DNA from 2 places in the Streptomyces sp. NPDC030245 genome. Region 2 is predicted to be linked to the other one. Evidence: riboswitches for the same ligand, from Rfam matches in the RefSeq annotation. Region 2 holds a riboswitch; the other holds the start of a gene.
What was found. Region 2 has a riboswitch for S-adenosylmethionine ahead of ACZ4Z4_RS19520 (aminotransferase class V-fold PLP-dependent enzyme). Riboswitches for the same ligand answer to the same signal wherever they lie in the genome.
Positions count from the first base shown of each region.

Region 1 (5,865 bases), on a different contig from region 2:
CCGATCAGGGACCCGAGCAGGGGCCGACGGCGCTCTCCGAGCGCGACCGCGCCGTGCTGGCGTTCGAACGGCGGCCGTGGTCAGGACCGGGCGCCAAGGAGCGCGCCATCCGCGAGGAGCTCGGCATGGTGCCGGTGCGCTACTACCAGGTTCTGAACGCCCTCCTCGACGACGCGCGGGCCCTCGCCCACGACCCGATTACGGTCAATCGGCTGCGCCGGGTGCGGGAGTCCCGGCGCGCCGAGCGCTGACGCGGCTAAGGTCGGGCCCATGGGTGACCCTACGTACTCGCTGGACCTGTCCGAGCCGCCCGGCCTGCCCGAGCCCGTGACCCCCGCGGGGCGCGACGGCCTCGCCGCGTTCCTCGCCCGGCCGGAGCGCGCCGTGGTGGCGCTGGACTTCGACGGGACGCTCGCGCCGATCGTGGCCGACCCCGAGCAGGCGCGCGCCCACCCGGACGCCGTGCCGGTGCTCGCCGCGCTCGCCCCCCGCCTGCGCTCCGTGGCGGTCGTCACGGGCCGCCCCGCGGGTGTCGCCGTCCGCTACGGCGGCTTCGCGGGCGTGCCCGGCCTGGAGCACCTCGTGGTCCTCGGGCACTACGGCGCCGAGCGCTGGGACGCGGTCACCGGCACGGTCCGCGCCGCCGAGCCGCACCCCGGGGTCGCGGCCGTCCGCGCCGAGCTGCCCGGCTTCCTGGAGGGGATCGGCGCCTGGCGCGGCTCGTGGATAGAGGAGAAGGGCCGCGCCGTCGCCGTGCACACACGCCGGGCGCAGGACCCGCAGGCGGCCTTCGATGCGCTGCGCGAGCCGCTCGGCGAGCTGGCGCACCGGCACGGCCTGATCGTGGAGCCGGGGCGGCTCGTCCTGGAACTGCGGCCGCCCGGCATGGACAAGGGCGTGGCCCTCGCCGAGTACCTGCGCGAGGTGGGCGCCGAGTCCGTCCTCTACGCGGGCGACGACCTCGGTGACCTGCCCGCCTTCGGCGCCGTGGAGAAGCTCCGCTCGGACGGTGTCGCGGGCCTGCTCGTGTGCAGCGGCAGCGCGGAGGTCGAGGAGCTGGCCGGGCGGGCCGACCTGGTCGTGGACGGCCCGCCGGGTGTCGTACGGTTGCTGTCGGCGATCGGCGCCCGGCTCTCCTGAGCGCGGGCGCACGGGCGCCTCAGCCCGTCAGGGCCCGCAGCTGGTCGAGGAACCACTGCGTGGGCGGCAGCGCCGTCGCTGCCGCCGCGAGGCGCTTGGTGCGCTCGGCGCGCTCCTCGGGCGGCATCACGAGGGCCGTGTGCAGGGCCTTGGCCGTGGCCGTGACGTCGAAGGGGTTCACGGAGAGCGCGTCGTCGCCGAGCTCTTCGTGGGCGCCCGCCTCCCGCGAGAGGACCAGCGCGCAGCCCTCGTCGGAGACGACGGGGACTTCCTTCGCGACGAGGTTCATGCCGTCGCGGATGGGGTTGACCAGGGCGACGTCCGCCATGCGGTAGGCCGCGAGCGAGCGCGCGAAGTCGTCCTCGACGTGCAGGACCACCGGGGTCCAGCCGTCCGTGCCGTACGTGGCGTTGATGTCCTCGGCGACCCGGGAGACCTCCGCGGTGTAGTCGCGGTAGACCGCCAGGTCCTGCCGGGAGGGGTAGGCGAAGGCGACGTGCACGACGCGCTCGCGCCACTCGGGGTGGGTGTCGAGCAGCTCGCGGTAGGCGTGCAGGCCCCGCACGATGTTCTTGGACAGCTCCGTCCGGTCCACCCGGACGATCAGCTTCCGGTCCTCCCCGTCCTGCCGGCCCGCCTGCTCCCGCAGCGTCCGCATCCGCTCCTCGACGTCGTCGCGCCGCGACCGCTCCCGCAGGAAGTCGGCGTCGGCGCCGAGCCCGTGCACCCCGATCCGGGTGCCCGACGTCCCGCCGACGAGCCGCACGCAGCACTCCGTGAACGCGTCCGCCCACCGCCCGGTGAGGAAGCCGAGCCGGTCGGCGCCGAGCATCCCGCGCAGCAGCTGCTCGGCCACGTCGTCCGGCAGCATCCGGAAGTAGTCGGCGGGCGCCCACGGGGTGTGCGAGAAGTGGCCGATGCGCAGGTCCTCGCGGAGCTCCCGCAGCATGCCCGGCACCAGCGTCAGGTGGTAGTCCTGCACCAGCACGGCCGCCCCCGGCCCCGCCTCCTCGGCGAGCGCCTCGGCGAACGCCCGGTTGTACCTCTCGTACGCCGCCCACTGTGCGCGGAACTCCGGTCCGAAGGCCGGCTCCAACGGCGTCTGGTAGAGCATGTGGTGGACGAACCACAGCACCGAGTTCGCGATGCCGTTGTACGCGTCCGCGTGGACGTCCGCGTCGATGTCCAGCATCCGTACGCCGGGTTCCCCGACGCCGCGCCGCACCGCCTCGCGGTCGCCGTCGCCGAGCGCCGCGCACACCCACAGGGCGTCCGCCTCGTCGCCGATGGCGCTGAGCCCGGAGACCAGGCCGCCGCCGCCACGCCTGGCGGTCAGCTCACCGTCCTCTCCGACGGTGTACGAGACGGGGCCGCGGTTGGACGCGACGAGTACCTGTGCTGCTGACGAACCGTGCTCGGAGACCATGTGGCAAAACGTAGCCCGTCCCGGGGGCGGGCAAACGTGCGGCCGTCAGGCGACCCGGCGGTGCGCGTACTCGGCGATGCCCGCCATGGGCGGCCGCTCCTCCGTGTCGACCGCGTACGTCCGCGGCACGAACCCGTGCTCGCCCCGCTCGAACTGCGTGAGCTCGGGACGTACGAGATGTCCGCGCGCGAGCCGCAGCTGTGCCGTCCGGTAGATTGCCGCCGCCATCCGCCCGAGCGCCTGCCCGTCCTGGTGCCGGTGCTTGCGCACCCCCACGTCCACCTGCGCCAGCGCGTCCAGACCCACCGTGTGCAGCGCGTCGACGAGCAGGCCGAGCTCCACGCCGTACCCGACGGGGAACGGCAGCCGCTCCAGGAGCGACCTGCGCGCCGCGTACTCGCCGCCGAGCGGCTGCACGAAACCGGCGAGCCGCGGCCAGTGCATGTTCAACAGCGGCCGGGCCATCAGCTCGGTCACCCGGCCGCCCTGCCCCGCCGCCGCGCCGAGCGGCCGGTCGTACATCGCCTTCACGAAGGCCACGTCGGGGTCGGTGAGCAGCGGGCCCACGATCCCCGAGACGAAGTCCGCGGAGAACTCCCGCAGGTCCGCGTCGACGAACGCGACGATGTCGCCGCTCGTCACGAGCAGCGAGCGCCACAGCACCTCGCCCTTGCCCGGCACCGCCGGGATGCGCGGCAGGATCTCGTCCCTGCGGACGACCTTGGCGCCCGCCGCCGCGGCGACCTCGGCCGTGCGGTCCGTGGAGCCGGAGTCGATCACCACGAGCTCGTCGACCAGCGGGACCCTCTCCATCAGCTCCCGGCGTATCTCGGCGACGATCTCACCGACCGTCCCCTCCTCGTCGAGCGCGGGCAGCACGACGCTCACCGAGGCGCCGCAGGCTCGCTTGGCGTCGGCGAGCCGGTCCTGCGGCCGGTCGGCGACCGACCAGGAACGCCTGCTCAGCCAGTGCTCGACCTCTTCCAGCACGGTCGCGGTCCTCCCATGGGTGATCGATGACCACAGGTGATCGACAAGTGATCGATGTGATCCATCTCGCTGTTCGGACGACTATCTCAAGGGTCCGGGGCTTCGGTTACAGTCTTGAACAACGCCGGTGACCATCGCATGTCGGGGTCGCCGCCGCGTTGAGATCGACAACTGAAACCCATAATCGAAAACCGCTCATCCAGAGGGGCAGAGGGAAACGGCCCGTTGAAGCCCCGGCAACCCTCCCGCCGACCGCGAGGTCACGGTGGGGAAGGTGCCAATTCCGTCTCGCGGCGAGATGCGTCGCGAGGAAGATGAGGAGAAAGGGCCTCGCCTCCATGGCTGTGCAGACTGTCGCCACCGAAAGCACCTCCGGGAACGCTTCGGGAAGCACCACCCCTTCCGTCGACCTCGGGCCCGCCTCCGGCCTCTCCTGCCGTGAGTGCGGCACCACCTTCCCGCTCGGCCCGATCTTCGCCTGCGCCGAGTGTTTCGGCCCCCTCGAAGTCGCGTACGACCTGCCCCTCGGCGACCCGGAAGCCCTCCGCAAGCAGATCGAGGCCGGCCCCGCCAACATCTGGCGCTACGCCCCGCTGCTCCCCGTCCCCGCCGACGTGGCCGACAAGCCGAACCTCAACCCCGGCTGGACCCAGCTCGTCAAGGCCGACAACCTCGCCCGTGAACTCGGCGCCCAGCAGGGCAAGTTGTTCGTCAAGGACGACTCGGGCAACCCCACGCACTCCTTCAAGGACCGCGTCGTCGCGCAGGCCCTCGAGGCGGCGCGCGCCTTCGGGTTCACCACGCTCTCCTGCTCCTCCACCGGCAACCTCGCGGGCGCCGTCGGCGCCGCCGCCGCCCGCGCGGGCTTCCGCTCCTGCGTCTTCATCCCGCACGACCTGGAGCAGGGCAAGGTCGTCATGGCCGCGGTCTACGGCGGTGAACTCGTCGGCATCGAGGGCAACTACGACGACGTGAACCGCTTCTGCTCCGAGCTCATCGGCGACCCGCTGGGCGAGGGCTGGGGCTTCGTCAACGTCAACCTGCGGCCGTACTACGGCGAGGGCTCCAAGACCCTCGCGTACGAGATCTGCGAGCAGCTCGGCTGGGAGCTGCCCGACCAGCTCGTCATCCCGATCGCCTCCGGCTCGCAGCTCACGAAGATCGACAAGGGGCTGAAGGAGCTCATCGCCCTCGGTCTGGTGGCCGACAAGCCGTACAAGATCTTCGGTGCGCAGGCCGAGGGGTGCTCGCCCGTGTCGGCCGCCTTCAAGGCCGGGCACGACGTGGTCCGGCCCCAGAAGCCGAACACCATCGCCAAGTCGCTGGCCATCGGCAACCCCGCCGACGGGCCGTACGTCCTCGACATCGCGCGCCGCACGGGCGGGGCGGTGGAGGACGTGAACGACGAGCAGGTCGTCGAGGCGATCAAGCTTCTCGCCCGCACGGAAGGGATCTTCGCGGAGACCGCGGGGGGTGTGACGGTGGGCGTCACGAAGAAGCTCTTCGAGGCGGGGCTCCTCGACCCGGCGCTCACCACGGTCGTGCTCAACACCGGGGACGGCCTCAAGACGCTGGACGCTGTCGCTGAGACGTCGCAGGCCACGGCGACCATCAAGCCGAGCCTTGAGGCGTTTCGCTCCGCGGGTCTTGCCGGCCAGGCGCCGTAGGGCCCGAGCCCTTCGTCCCGACTGCGGGTCCGCTGTGGCTGGTCGCGCCCACGCGGCGGAGCCGCATATCGAAACAGCCCCGCGCCCCTGGAGGGGCGGCCCCTGAAAGGGGCGCCCCCCGTGATCTATCGAGGTGAATCCCATGAGTGTCAACGTCCGTATCCCCACCATCCTGCGCACCTACACCGGTGGCAAGGCCGAGGTCGCCGCCGAGGGGGCGAATCTGGGGGAGGTCATCGCCGATCTGGAGAAGAACCACGCCGGGATCGCCGCCCGCGTCCTGGACGACCAGGGCAAGCTGCGCCGCTTCGTCAACGTGTACGTGAACGACGACGACGTCCGTTTCGAGCAGGGCCTGGAGACGGCCACGCCGGACGGCGCGGGCGTCTCGATCATTCCCGCCGTGGCTGGTGGCTGACATTTTCGCAAGTACCCTGCGTTAACTGAATTGCCCCCTCCGCGAGAGAAACGGAGGGGGCAATTCTGCTTGGTTGAGCGCGGTACAGTTGAGGTGCGTGCTTCGCCGTCAGTGCCGAGTGCATATACGAAGTCGGTCCGGAGCCGACAAGAAGTAGCCAAAGCGCACTGCCCATTCAAGCCTTATGCGCCTTTTGTCCGGCCCGACTTGCCCTGGATTCCGGT
Region 1 is NZ_JBVICF010000004.1:158,803-164,667, forward strand. Features, by position in the region: gene ACZ4Z4_RS12755 (DUF3263 domain-containing protein) at 1-251, shown strand, start outside; gene otsB (trehalose-phosphatase) at 271-1,140, shown strand; gene ACZ4Z4_RS12765 (alpha,alpha-trehalose-phosphate synthase (UDP-forming)) at 1,160-2,566, opposite strand; gene ACZ4Z4_RS12770 (glucosyl-3-phosphoglycerate synthase) at 2,612-3,556, opposite strand; SAM riboswitch class I at 3,749-3,877, shown strand; gene thrC (threonine synthase) at 3,895-5,223, shown strand; gene ACZ4Z4_RS12780 (MoaD/ThiS family protein) at 5,366-5,641, shown strand.
Region 1: another riboswitch for S-adenosylmethionine. It lies ahead of thrC (threonine synthase); the one in region 2 lies ahead of ACZ4Z4_RS19520 (aminotransferase class V-fold PLP-dependent enzyme).

Region 2 (5,865 bases):
CTCGACGACCGGCTGGCCCGCGCCGACCTGGTCATCACCGCGGAGGGCGCCCTCGACCACCAGACCCCGCGCGGCAAGGTGCCCGCCGAGGTGGCCCGCCGCGCGAAGCGGTCCGGGCGTCCGGTCCTGGTCCTCGCGGGCACGATCGGGGCCGGCGCACACACGGTCCGCGCGCTGGGCGTGGACGCGTACAGCGCGATCCTGCCCGCCCCGGTCTCGCTGACGGAGGCGCTCGGCCGGGGCGGCGAGTTCCTCACCGACGCGACGGAGCGGGCCCTGCGGATGATCCAGCTCGGCTCACGGCTGCCCGGGGGCCGGCTGCCCGCGGGTCAGGCGGCGGCGCTGGTGTCCGGCACGCAACGCCCGTCCTCGGTGCGGTAGTTCCACCGCGCGCCGTCCGACACCAGCTCCTTGACGGCGCGCACGAACCGCTCGACGTGCTCGTCGGGGGTGCCGGCGCCGAAGCTCACGCGGATGGCGTTCAGCGACTTCTCGCCGGGCGCGGCCTCGGGTGCGCCGCACTCGCCGGGCTCGTCGGGCTCGCCGCCGAGCAGGGTGCGCACCAGCGGGTGGGCGCAGAACAGGCCGTCCCGTACGCCGATGCCGTACTCGGCGGAGAGCGCGGCGGCGAAGTGCGAGCTGTTCCAGCCGTCCACGACGAAGGAGATGACGCCCACGCGCGGCGCGTCGTCCCCGAAGAGCGAGAGCACCCGCACGGCGGGCACCTCGGCGAGCCCCTCGCGCACCTTCGCGATCAGGTACTGCTCGCGGGCGACGAGCTGGTCGAAGCCCGCCTCGGTGAGCGCCTTGCAGGCGGCGGCGATCGAGTAGACGCCGATGACGTTCGGCGAACCGGCCTCGTGGCGGGCCGCGGTGTCGTGCCACTCCACGTCCACGCCGCCGCCCGCCTCCTTGGGGCGCCGCGCCACCTTCCGCGAGGCTCCGCCGCCCGCGAGGTACGGCTCGGCCTCCCGCAGCCAGTCGGCGCGGCCCGCGAGGACGCCGGAGCCGAACGGCGCGTACAGCTTGTGCCCGGAGAAGGCGACCCAGTCGACGTCCAACTCGCTGATGGAGACGGGGTGGTGGGGGGCGAGCTGCGCGGCGTCGAGCACGATCCGGGCGCCGTGCGCGTGCGCGGCGGCGGCCAGCTCCCGCACCGGCCACAGCTCACCGGTGACGTTGGAGGCGCCGGTGACGCACACCAGCGCCGGGCCGTGGGGCTCGCGGTCGGCGAGGGCCCGCTCCAGGGTCTGGACGGCCTCGTCGGGGGTGCGCGGCGCGTTCAGGTAGGTGACGCGGGCGTTCCGCCACGGCAGGAGCGAGGCGTGGTGCTCGGTCTCGAAGACGAAGACCTCGCAGCCGGCGGGCAGGGCGGCCGCGAGCAGGTTCAGCGAGTCGGTGGTGGAGCGGGTGAACACGACCTGGTCATCCTCCCGGCAGCCGAGGAACTCGGCGACGGCGACCCGGCTGTTCTCGAACAGGTCGGTGGAGAGCTGCGACAGGTATCCGGCGCCGCGGTGCACGCTGCCGTAGTACGGCGCGTACGCGGCCACGTCGTCCCACACCCGCTGAAGCGCCGGCGCGCTCGCCGCGTAGTCGAGCGCGGCGTAGCTCACCTCGCCGCCGGTGACCAGCGGAACGGTGACGTCCCTGCCGAGGACCGGCAGCGGTGCACAGACGGCGGCGTCGACGGCGACAGCGGAAACAGACATGGCGAACTCCCGTAAGAGGCAAGTGAGTTCACTGCGTCGACGCCCGGACGCCGGAGGCGGGGCGGTGCAGTGATGAAGAGAAGAAGGGTGCGCGGAAAGGGGCCGGAAGGCCCTAGCACATTCGCTTGCTCACGAGACTGCTCCCTTGAGGACCAGGACCCCAGGGCTGTGACATCCACCGATGTCCAGGGGTCCGCGCTTGCCATACGCCTTGCTGCGTACGACCTGGTCTTCACCCGGGGCACCCCGCCACGGACGGAGGGTTGCCGGACAGCGGGCCGGGGCCGTAGTCGCTGTCACTCATGACCTGTGCAGCATCTTGCCACACGATCTTCGACGCGCAAGGCGCAGTCCAGGATCCGGACTGCGCCCTGCGTCACACCGTTGTGCGTGAGGACGGCTCTCAGCGGTTGCTCGCGGCCACCCAGCGCTCCAGGGCCTTCTTCGCGGCCCCCGAGTCGATCGCCCGTGCCGCCCGCGCCATCCCGGCGCTGATCTGCACGGCCAGCGGCTCGTCGGTGGGCGTCAGGGCGGCCAGCGCCGCCGCCGAGTTCAGCAGCACCGCGTCCCGCACCGGCCCGCTCTCCCCGTCGAGCAGCCGCAGCGCCACCTCCGCGTTGTACGAGGCGTCGGCGCCCCGCAGCGCCTCGACGGGCACCAGGTCGAGCCCGACGTCCCGGGGGTCGAAGGCCTCCTCGCGCACGGCGCCGTCCCGCACCACCCAGACCCGGGAGGTGGACGTCGTCGTCAGCTCGTCGAGCCCGTCGTCGCCGCGGAAGACGAGCGACGAGTGGCCCCGCTCCGCGAAGACGCCCGCCACGATGGGGGCCATCCGGGGGTCGGCGACCCCGACCGCCTGGGCGCGCACCTTGGCCGGGTTGGTGAGCGGGCCGAGGAGGTTGAAGACGGTCCGGATGCCCAGCTGGCTGCGGGCGGCACCGGCGTGGCGCAGCGCCGGGTGGAACTTCACGGCGAAGCAGAACGTGATGCCCGCCTCGTCGGCGACCTCGACCACCCGCTGCGGGGTGAGGTCGAGATTGACGCCGAGCTTCTCCAGCACGTCGGAGGCGCCGGACGCGCTGGAGGCGGCGCGGTTGCCGTGCTTGACGACCTTCGCGCCCGCGCCCGCGACGACGATCGCGGACATGGTCGAGATGTTGACGGTCTTGGCGCCGTCGCCGCCGGTGCCCACGATGTCGACGCTCGGTCCCGGCACGTCGATGACGTTGGCGTGCGCGTACATGGCGCGTACCAGACCGGAGATCTCCTCGACGGTCTCGCCCTTGGCCCGCAGCGCGACCACGAAGCCGGCGATCTGGGCGTCAGTGGCCTCGCCGCGCATGATGCGGTCCATGGCCCAGGCCGTGTCGTCGGCGCTCTGGTCACGGCCCGCGAGCAGGGCGTTCAGTACGTCGGGCCAGGAACGGCCCGCCGCGGTGTCGCCTCCTGCGGGGGTCACAGCGTTCATAGCCGCTCCTGGTCTGTCCGTCTGCCTATGAGTGGGACCACCCTATCCAGCCTCCGGGACGGCAAAGAGCCCCGTCCAGGCAATGGACGGGGCTCTTGCTGTGGCGACCATGGGAGAGGTCAGAGCTTCAGAGCTCGGGAATGATCAGTGGTGGCCGTGGCCGCTCGTGATCTCCTTGTACTCGTCGGCGGTGGGCTTGGGGATCTGACCCTCTTCCCCGAAGTAGCCCTTGGAGAGCTTGGCCCGCAGCTTCTGCGAACCGGACACCTTGCGCTTGACGCCGTTCTCGTCGACCGCGGGGCCGAGCTCGACCGGCTTGTACTGCTCGTGCGCGGTGAGCGTGTGCAGCTGCTCCTTGCTGAGCGGCTCGTGGACCTCGATGAACTCACCGTGCGGCAGCCGCTTGATGATGCCCGACTCGCGGCCGTGCAGCACCTTGTCGCGGTCACGCCGCTGCAGACCCAGGCAGATCCGCTTGGTCACGATGAAGGCGATGACCGGTCCGACGAAGAAGGCGATCCGGACGAACCAGGTGATCGCGTTCAGCGACAGGTGGAAGTGCGTGGCCCACAGGTCGTTGCCACCACCGACCAGCATGACCATGTACGCCGTGATCCACGCGACACCGAAGGCCGTGCGGGTCGGGGCGTTGCGCGGGCGGTCCAGGATGTGGTGCTCGCGCTTGTCGCCGGTGACCCAGGACTCGATGAACGGGTAGACGGCGATGGCCACGAGGACCAGCGGGAAGACGATGACCAGCGGGATGAACACACCCAGGACGAGCGTGTGACCCCAGAGGTTGATCTCCCAGCCCGGCATGACACGGATCAGACCCTCGGCGAAGCCCATGTACCAGTCGGGCTGGGCGCCGGTGGACACCTGGTCCGGGCGGTACGGGCCGATGGCCCAGATCGGGTTGATCGAGGCGATCGCCGCGATGACCGCGATGACACCGAAGACCAGGAAGAAGAAGCCTCCGGCCTTGGCCATGTAGACGGGCAGCAGCGGCATGCCGACGACGTTCTTGTTGCTCTTGCCGGGGCCCGCGAACTGCGTGTGCTTGTGGTAGAAGACCAGGATCAGGTGCGCCACCACGAGGCCGAGCATGATGCCCGGCAGCAGCAGGATGTGGACCGAGTAGAACCGGGCCACGAAGTCGCCGCCGGGGAACTCGCCGCCGAACAGGAACATCGACAGGTACGTGCCGACGATCGGCACCGACAGGATGGCGCCCTGCATGAAGCGGACACCCGTGCCGGAGAGCAGGTCGTCCGGGAGCGAGTAACCGGTGAAGCCGGTGAACATGCCGAGGACGAACAGCAGGAAGCCGAAGAGCCAGTTGACCTCACGCGGCTTGCGGAACGCACCCGTGAAGAACACGCGCATCATGTGCACGAACATGCCGGCGAGGAAGATCAGCGCCGCCCAGTGGTGGATCTGCCGGATCAGCAGACCACCGCGCACATCGAAGGAGATGTGCATGGTCGAGTTGAACGCCTCCGACATCAGCTGTCCCTGCATCGGGACGTAGCTGCCGTGGTACTCCACCTCGTTCATCGACGGGTGGAAGAACAGCGTCAGGTACACACCCGTGAGGATGATGATGATGAAGCTGTACAGGCAGATCTCGCCGAGCATGAAGGACCAGTGGTCCGGAAAGATCTTGCGCATGTTGGCCTTGGCGAGGGAGTAGATCCCCAGCCGGCCGTCGGCCCAGTCGGCGACGCGCTCGCCGGCGGGCGCTTGCTTGCGCTGTTCGTTGGAGGAAGTGGTGGTGGTGCTCATCCGCGCTCCCAGAAGGCAGGACCGACGGGCTCTTCGAAGTCGCCGAGCGCCTCGAGGTAGCCCTTTTCGTTCACGCCGATGCGCAGCTGCGGCAGGGCGTGACCAGCCGGGCCGAAGATGACTCGGGCACCGTCGGAGAGATCGAAGGTGGACTGGTGGCACGGGCAGAGGACGTGGTGCGTCTGCTGCTCGTACAGGGAGATCGGGCAGCCCACGTGGGTGCAGATCTTGGAGTACGCCACGATGCCTTCGTGCGACCACTCCAGCTCGCGCTTGTCCTTGATGTTCTCCGGCTGAATCCGGACGATCATCAGGGCGGCCTTGGCGATCTGGGTCTGGAAGTCGTGGTCGTGCTCCGACATGCCCTCGGGCATGGCGAAGGTCAGCGACCCGACCTGCACGTCCGCGGGACGCAGCGGCTCGTGGGTGTTCATGTTCACGAGCATCTTGCCCTTGGCCCACTTGGTGTGCCGGAGCTTGTCCTCGGGCAGCGGCCCGAGGTCACGCAGCAGGACGACACCGGAGAGCGGGACCAGGGCCAGCGCGCCGAACATCGTGTTGCGGATCAGCTTGCGCCGCCCGAAACCCGACTCCTCGGCGCCCTGCTTGAAGTCCGCCATGACCTTGGCGCGGACCTCGGGCTCGGCCGCGATCTCGTGCCGCTCGTCGGTCATCTCGACGTCGGACATCAGGGTGCGGGCCCAGTGGACCGCGCCCGCGCCGATGCAGAACAGCGCCACGCCGAGGGTCGTGCCCAGGGCGAAGTTGAGGCCGCTGGTGTGCCCGATCGGCCAGATGAAGACGCTCTTGTCGGCCGGGATCGCCACGTACGAGGCGATGAAGCCGACGGTCGCGATCATCGACAGCGTGAACAGGAACGCCACGGCACGCTCGGAACGC
Region 2 is NZ_JBVICF010000006.1:446,635-452,499, forward strand. Features, by position in the region: gene ACZ4Z4_RS19515 (glycerate kinase family protein) at 1-381, shown strand, start outside; gene ACZ4Z4_RS19520 (aminotransferase class V-fold PLP-dependent enzyme) at 330-1,712, opposite strand; SAM riboswitch class IV at 1,903-2,020, opposite strand; gene trpD (anthranilate phosphoribosyltransferase) at 2,116-3,180, opposite strand; gene qcrB (cytochrome bc1 complex cytochrome b subunit) at 3,325-4,965, opposite strand; gene qcrA (cytochrome bc1 complex Rieske iron-sulfur subunit) at 4,962-5,865, opposite strand, start outside.